DNA from 2 places in the Lapidilactobacillus salsurivasis genome. Region 2 is predicted to be linked to the other one. Evidence: a T-box and tRNA genes for the amino acid it is inferred to sense, from the RefSeq annotation. Region 2 holds a T-box; the other holds one or more tRNA genes.
The links. The T-box of region 2 lies ahead of leuS (leucine--tRNA ligase). A T-box ahead of a tRNA ligase gene usually reads a tRNA of that ligase, here a tRNA-Leu.
Positions count from the first base shown of each region.

Region 1: it encodes a tRNA-Leu, which carries the amino acid that the T-box ahead of leuS (leucine--tRNA ligase) is inferred to sense. The anticodon was not compared.

Region 1 is NZ_BAAABI010000006.1:11,139-15,080, reverse strand. Features, by position in the region: gene ACYVSB_RS08235 (ABC transporter ATP-binding protein) at 1-338, shown strand, start outside; gene ACYVSB_RS08230 (glucosamine-6-phosphate deaminase) at 446-1,153, opposite strand; gene ACYVSB_RS08225 (hypothetical protein) at 1,434-1,643, opposite strand; tRNA gene ACYVSB_RS08220 (tRNA-Leu) at 2,563-2,648, shown strand; gene ACYVSB_RS08215 (hypothetical protein) at 2,780-3,094, opposite strand; gene ACYVSB_RS08210 (SprT family protein) at 3,215-3,676, opposite strand; gene ACYVSB_RS08205 (Tex family protein) at 3,669-3,942, opposite strand, start outside.
Region 2 is NZ_BAAABI010000002.1:371,583-375,524, forward strand. Features, by position in the region: gene leuS (leucine--tRNA ligase) at 1-1,902, opposite strand, end outside; T-box leader at 1,956-2,162, opposite strand; gene ACYVSB_RS03700 (phosphatase PAP2 family protein) at 3,079-3,720, shown strand; gene ACYVSB_RS03705 (MDR family MFS transporter) at 3,687-3,942, opposite strand, start outside.

The sequences.
Region 1 (3,942 bases), on a different contig from region 2:
GTTTGGATACCCCCACCGGAAACTTGTCCGGCGGGCAACGGCAAGCCTTAAGCTTCTTAATGGCCACGATCCGCCGCCCAGAACTCCTGCTGCTGGATGAACATACCGCCGCGTTGGATCCCCAAACCAGCCAAAGTTTGATGACCTTGACCGAACAGCGGGTCAGCCAGGCCCAACTCACTTGTTTAATGATCACCCACCATTTGGAAGACGCCCTCACCTATGGCAATCGCCTGATCGTCTTACACCAAGGCCGGATCACGTTTGACGTCACCGGCGCGGCGAAACAAGCGTTGACCAAAGAACAGTTGTACCAATTCTTCGCCACGATCGACTGACACCCCGTTGGTCATCGTTTACTCGCAATTTTAAAGTTTGCAAAAAGCCAGTCCGTGGCAATTTTCACACCACGGACTGGCTTTTCACAACTAAAACTTTGTTAAAATTATTTAGACAATTTGCTGGCAGCGGCTTCATCCAAAATCAAGACCACATTGTCATGATTTTGCAAAGCGCTAGCGGGAACATGCGTTGTCACTGGGCCTTCAACCGTTGCTTTGATGGCGTCAGCTTTGTCAGCGCCATAGGCAATCAAAATAATTTCTTTGCCCTTCATGATCGAACCGATCCCCATTGAGATCGCGAAACGAGGCACATCTTTCTCGTCGGCGAAGAACCGTGAGTTGGCATCGATCGTCGATTGCGTCAACGCCACTTTTTGGGTTTTGCCGTCCAAGTCAGAACCAGGCTCGTTGAACCCGATATGACCATTGCGGCCGATCCCTAAGATCTGGATATCGATTGGGTGTTCCGCCAACAATTTCTCATAAGCGGCCGCCGCGGCGTCTGTATCTGGATTAGCCCCATCAGGCACATAGCTAGCCTTGAATGGCTTCTTGCTGAAAAGATGTTCATTCATGAAATAGTGATAGCTTTGATCGTTGTCAGGCGTCAACCCAACATATTCATCCAAGTTCATTGAAACCATTTGGGAGAAGTCCAGGTCACTTTGGCACATTGCCTCGTAAAGTGAGATCGGTGTGCTCCCAGTCGCTAGGCCTAAGACCTGCGCGCCATGCGCCATTCCTGCTTTGATCAGTTCGAAAGCGGCTTGTCCGCCGGCAAGTTTATCTTTAACAATTTTGATATCCATCCATACATCCTCCTTGTTTGGTCTAGTCCAATTTACCGCGAAATGAGCGTTTTGTCAAGACTGGCGTGCATTTTTTCTCGCGCGGTTTTGCGAAAAAGTGTTCGGCTTGATTCTTGGTCTGCGCTTGGTTGCGGGTATGGCGGGTTTTGCGCGTGAACGCAACCGGCTGGGACTGCTGTTGCGGACTGGAAACGTGCTCACCGACCCAGCTCCCTGCGCTTAGCTACGCAACTATTCCGGAGGCACAGACCAGCCTCCAAAATAGTTGCTAGGCTAATGCTCAGGAGCTACCCGGGTCGGTTCGCACTCTGTTTCGAACGTGGTGGGCGCTGTTTTGAGCCAATCCGCAAAGACCGCGGCTTGTCTCAAAATCAGGCCTTGTCCTAAGCGGCAAAGCCGCCAAGGACAATTTCACCACTGAGCCGCGCAGTCCCAGCCGGTTGCTAGGCAGGATTGTGCCCATCTGCAATCGAAGTGGGGTATCTGACAAAGTGCTTTCGCAAGCTAGCTGTCAAACAATTGCCCCCCTTTTTTTAGGGTGGTACAGCAATGCCGCCGGATTTAGATTAGGAAGTTGGTACGGTTGGCATTGGTTGGACAGCGTTACTTGCTCCCTAGACCATTTTTAGGTGAAAACCGATCAATTCAGTTGATTCACTGTTAACTAGGCTTGTTCATCAGACAGACCATACTGGTGTCACCAATTTAAAGATGATAACCACTAGCCATGGCCGTCATTTGCGCGGCTCCACATCAAATCGGCAATAGCTTATCAGTTGGGCGTGGGTGATCAAACGACTGCTACAACGTTGAGCAGCTGGAGCGGAGCGTTGAAATGTGCTCCACACAACTGACTTCTTCGGTTAACTACGCCAGGCTTCCGGAAGCGAAACCAGCTCCCGGAGGCCTGGCTAGGTTAATGCTCAAAGTCAACCAGTTGTGTTCCGCTCTGGCGTTGGTGGTCTGTTTGCTCGTCAGCGGAAGGTCGGGCTGGGGGTGAGTCAGCCGCGAAACGTGTTCGCCGACCTAGCTTCTTCCGCTTAGCTACACAACAATTCCGGAGGCACAAACCAGCCTCCAAAATTGTTGTTAGGCTAATGCTCAGAAGCTACCCAGGTCGGCTCTCACTCTGAACCAATTATTGTTGGCGATTTATCGCCTACAATAAGGCCGAGTTTTGAGCTTTTCGGCGCACTTCCGAAAAGCTCAAAGTGACGCCCGCCGCGTTCCACCACCCCCAGCCCGACCTGGAGCCCTACAATATCTGCAATCCACCAACGCCACGCGCAGCGCAAACTGCGGGCATCGTGCTTTCAGCAGCAACATCCGCCAAAACTACCGGGCAACCTGGCGCAAAATTTTGTTGACCTGGCTTGTAAAATAACTTATAATGAATGTTGCATTGTTTCGCGGGCATGGCGGAACTGGTAGACGCGCAAGACTAAGGATCTTGTGGCCACTTATGGCCGTGGAAGTTCGAGTCTTCTTGCCCGCATCGTGCAAGTCGTGAGCGCTGTGATCATTTGATCCAGCGCTTTTTTTGTGGAAAAAATGGCTGGTCCTTGACCATCTCGATTAGACAAAAAACCAGCGTTACCCCAAGGGCAACGTTGGTTTGACGGTGACTCAGTCTTGAGCTGGCGCGCCAACAACTGTGGCGATGGCGCTGACCAACTCATCGGCGGCGTCGAAATCTTCATCACATTCCATAAAGGCCGCGTGGGCGATTTCGCGCCAAGGATCGTTCACATCCTTATATTGGTGCTCGAACTTCTTGATCTGATAATGACCATCAGTGGTCACCAGTACAATTAAGCAACCTTGGGCCGATTTATAGGCATGGGTAAATTCGACTGGAAAAGTAGTTTCTGCCCGCGCCGGTCGCTGCTGGCGACCTTTGATCGTATCACCAATGTTTTGGGCTAATAAAGCCAATTGCATGCTATCTTTCACCTCAATATCTTCAAATCAATGGCCCCAGCTGCAATGGGCCAGTATACTCAACCGCTAATTCTGTGGGAGCTAGCTACTCGTTATATCCGAACTGCGACGGCGTTAAGCCTAGGCCTGCAGGCGCAACTGGCCCTGACAGCGGCCGCAAACAAACCGTTGTAGATTGATCCGTCGTTGTCGCCAATAGACCTGCCCACACTTTTGGCAGCGGTACTGGTAGCGGGCCGGTCGTTGCGTTTGGCGCGCCGAAGTAGCCGCCGTCGCGGGTACATAGCGCGACCCACCCACTTGCGTCAACAGCGCTTTAAACGCCGGGCTGCGATGCTGATAAGGCTGACCACTTAAATGCAAGTGGTAGTGGCACAACTCATGTTTCACGATTCCGACAAAATCCGCCGGGCTCAGGGTGGCCGCATATTTCGGATTGAAATCCAAATGATGATCCCCGATGAAATAACGACCGCCTGTAGTTTTCAGCCGCGAATTGAAGCGTGCTTGATGGCGAAAAGGTCGATGAAAGGCGGTCAAGGAAACCTGTTCCACCAAGCGCTGAAGCTCCTGATCAGTCACGAGGGAGCCCTTGCATCGTTAAACTGATGCGGTCCCGCTCCAAGTCAACCTCAAGGATCTTAACCTTGACGATGTCCCCAACGGCCACTTCACTGCTAGGGTTATTGACTAAATGGTCGGCCAGTTGGGAAATGTGGACGAAGCCATCACGCTTAACGCCAATATCCACGAAAGCGCCAAAGTCGACCACATTGCGGACGGTCCCCTGCAAAATCATTTCCGGACGCAGATCCTCAATCGCCATGACATCTTGGCGCAACAAAGGC
Region 2 (3,942 bases):
GAACAAGCGCCAAACCCGATCAAGGAAGCGCCGCGAACCCGCCAAACCTTCTTCGCTCCAAGAAATCGAAGCATCCAACGGTCCCATGAACATTTCGTACAGGCGTAACGTGTCCGCGCCATACTGGTCAACGACCTCATCGGGATTGACCACATTGCCTTTGGACTTGGACATTTTCTCGTGATTATCCCCTAAGATCATGCCCTGATTGAATAATTTCTGGAATGGTTCTGGCGTGGGCACAACACCGAGATCATAAAGGAATTTATGCCAGAAACGGGCGTACAGTAAATGCAAGACCGCATGTTCCGCGCCGCCAATGTACAGATCAACAGGCAACCAGTCCTTCAATTTATCAAAATCCGCCAACGCTTCTTGATTGTGGGGATCGATGTAACGCAAGTAATACCAAGATGATCCCGCCCATTGTGGCATGGTGTTCGTTTCCCGGCGGCCCTTGCGACCATTGGCATCCACCACATTGACCCAATCAGTTAAGTTGGCTAAGGGACTTTCACCGGTGCCTGATGGCTTGATGTTGGTTTCTTTCGGCAAGCGCAAAGGTAGTTCGGCTTCAGGAACCAAGGTTGTTTCCCCGTCTTCCCAATGGATCACTGGGATCGGCTCGCCCCAGTAACGTTGGCGGCTGAACAACCAGTCTCGCAGTTTATAATTGACCTGCTGTTTGCCCACACCTTTTTCCGTTAACCAAGCGATCATCTTGTCAATTGCCGCTTGTTTATCCAAGCCATCCAAAAATCCCGAATTGATATGAACACCATCACCAGTATAAGCGGCCTGGGCCACATCGCCACCCGCGATCACCGGAATGATCGGCAACTGGAACTTGGTCGCGAATTCATAATCGCGTTCATCATGAGCGGGCACCGACATGATTGCGCCGGTGCCATAGCTAGCCAAAACATAATCGGAGATCCAGATCGGTAATTTCTGACCATTGACTGGATTGATCGCGAAGGCGCCGGTGAACGCTCCTGTCTTGTCATGGTTCAGATCTGTCCGTTCCAGATCGCTCTTGTGGCTGATTTCTTCTTGGTAGGCGGCAACCGCGGCCTGAGCAGCCGCCGTGGTGATCTGATCCACCAGTTCATGTTCCGGCGCCATCACGATATAAGTCGCGCCGAACAAAGTATCCGCCCTCGTGGTGAAAACTTTGAAATCAAGATTTGGCTGATCCGCGATCGCAAACGTCACCTCAGCGCCTTCAGAACGACCGATCCAGTTCCGTTGCATATCTTTGATACTTTCGGGCCAATCGACCAGATCCAGATCATTCAACAAGCGCTCCGCGTATGCCGTAATCTTCAACATCCACTGACGCATGGGTTTCCGATAAACCGGAAAGCCACCGCGCTCAGTTTTGCCATCGATCACTTCTTCATTGGCGACGACCGTGCCCAGATCCGGGCTCCAGTTGACCGCAACTTCTGCCTCATATGCCAAGCCTTTTTGATACATTTGTTCAAAGATCCATTGGGTCCACCGATAGAATTCTGGATCAGTGGTATTGACTTCCCGATCCCAATCATAGGAAAAGCCCAAGGAATTGATCTGGCGCTTGAAGTTGGCAATATTCTTGGCAGTGAATTCTTCAGGCTGATGGCCCGTATTCAAAGCGTACTGCTCCGCTGGCAGCCCAAACGCGTCCCAGCCCATCGGATGCAAAACGTTGAAACCTTGCGCCCGTTTCATCCGGGCAATGATATCTGTAGCCGTATAACCCTCGGGATGGCCCACATGGAGTCCCTGGCCAGAAGGATAAGGGAACATATCCAAGGCGTAGAAATTCTTTTTATTAGGATCCTCGGTGGTTTTGAATTGTTGGTTTTCCCGCCAACGTTGCTGCCATTTCTTTTCGACTGTCGTATGATTATACAAAATACGCACTCCTTTTATTCATTTTCCGCAAACAAAAAGCCCTATAAGCCAATTGCTTATAGGACGCGCGACCGTGGTACCACCTAACTTTAGCCGATTTCTGATCGGCCCTCTAACCATTAACGCTGGTCCACGCCTACCGCTACTGTCTTCACGGTAAGTTTCGCAGGTGAGTTCATCGTGATTTGCGATAGGCTCGCACTGACCGCCTACTCGCTGAGCGCAAATTTTCGATTACTAGTCCTGTGACTCGGTATGTTGTTACTGTTTAATATACACCAGAATGACCGCAAAGAGCAAGGTTTGATTGCATTTTTTCGGCGCCTGCTTGGGCGTTGGTGGTTTGCGGATGTGGTGGGGCTCCAGGTCGGGCTGGGGGTGGTGGAACGCTGCGGGCACGACTTGAAGCTTTTCGGAAGTGCACCGAAAATCTTCAAGCTCGGCCTTATTCTAGGCGGCAGAGCCGCCAAGAATAATATCGCGGCTGACTCACCCCCAGCCCGACCTTCCGCCTGACGAACGAACAGCCCACCAACGTCAGAGTGCGGAGCGCAACGGGTTGACTGCGAGCATTAACCTAGCTAAGATTTTGGAGGCTGGGTTGTGCCTCCGGAAGCCTAGCGTAGTTAAGCACAGCAGTCAGTTGCGCGCAGCACGTTTCAAAAATCAGAGTGCGGAACACAACGGGTTGACTTCGAGTATTAACCTAGCTCTTGTTTTGGAAGCGTCCTTTGCTTCCGAAACAAGAGCGTAGTTAAGCGCAGAAGTCAGTTGTGTGGAGCACGTTTCAAACCAGAGTGTGAGCCGACCTGGTCGGCTTCTGAGCATTAGCCTAGCAATTATTTTGGAAGCCGCACTTTGCTTCCGGAACCATTGCGTAGCTAAGCGGAAGAAGCTAGGTCGGCGAACACGTTTCAACGCCAGAGTGCGGAATACAACGGATTGACTTTGACATTACCTTAGCCAGAGTTTTGGAGGCGGGTTTTGTTTCCGGACTTTCGGGATTTGCAATCCTCACTACGTTTGCAAGCGTCCAACGACAGAAACGCTCATCTTTCAAATCAATGACAGCTTGACAGACAAGCTGATCTTAACCAGCTCTTAACCATGTTGGCTGTGCAGATATGCTATAATATCTCTATTAATTTAGAATAAGCAAATAAGAGGAGTCGTAAATAAATGACATCGAAGAAGACTTGGCCGTGGTTGGTCGGCATTTTATACCTAGCTTTCGCTGGGTTCATCTGGGGCGTGGTCACGCAGCAACAATGGATCCACAACTATGATAATTTGATTTATGGCTGGCTGGCGCCCTGGCATCCAGCAGCGAATAACTTTTTTATCGCCTTTACCAAGGTGGGAAATCCGCTGATCATGACGATCCTGACCGCGGTGATCCTGGTGGTGCTGATCTGGGCCAAGCATTGGCGGCTTGGTGTGTTCATTGCCGCCAACAATGGGCTGGGCGCCTTATTGAACCACGTGATCAAAGGCTGGATCCAGCGACCACGACCGACGGATCAATTGATTCGTGAAACTGGCTTTAGTTTCCCCTCAGGTCACTCAACCGCGGCAGTGATGTTTTTTGGTAGTCTGATCGTCATCGGTTATTGTTTGGTCAAATCAAAAAAATGGCGCATCGTGCTCGCCATTTTCGGAGTTTTACTGATTATTCTCTTAGGATTAAGCCGCTTATATGTGCACGTCCACTACCCCAGTGATGTGACAGCGGGCTTTCTGTTCGCCAGCGCCAATCTGATTTTACATTGGCAAGTCGGCCAGCGTTATTATTTAAGCGCTGAATTACCAGCGTGGCGATGAGCGGTCCAAAAATTGACGACAATGGCAATAACCGCCAAAATCACCCCAGTAAGATAAACCCCATGCATCGCTTGGAGTAGGATCCTCCGTAATTGGGGCAAAAGATTGCTTTGAATCTGTGTCGCCGTTTCCGGGTTGATCAATTTATTTAGCATCGACATTTTCAATTGGGGCTGGTCTTGGATCCCGCGAGCAAATAAAGTATTCTGAATAATTCCAAAC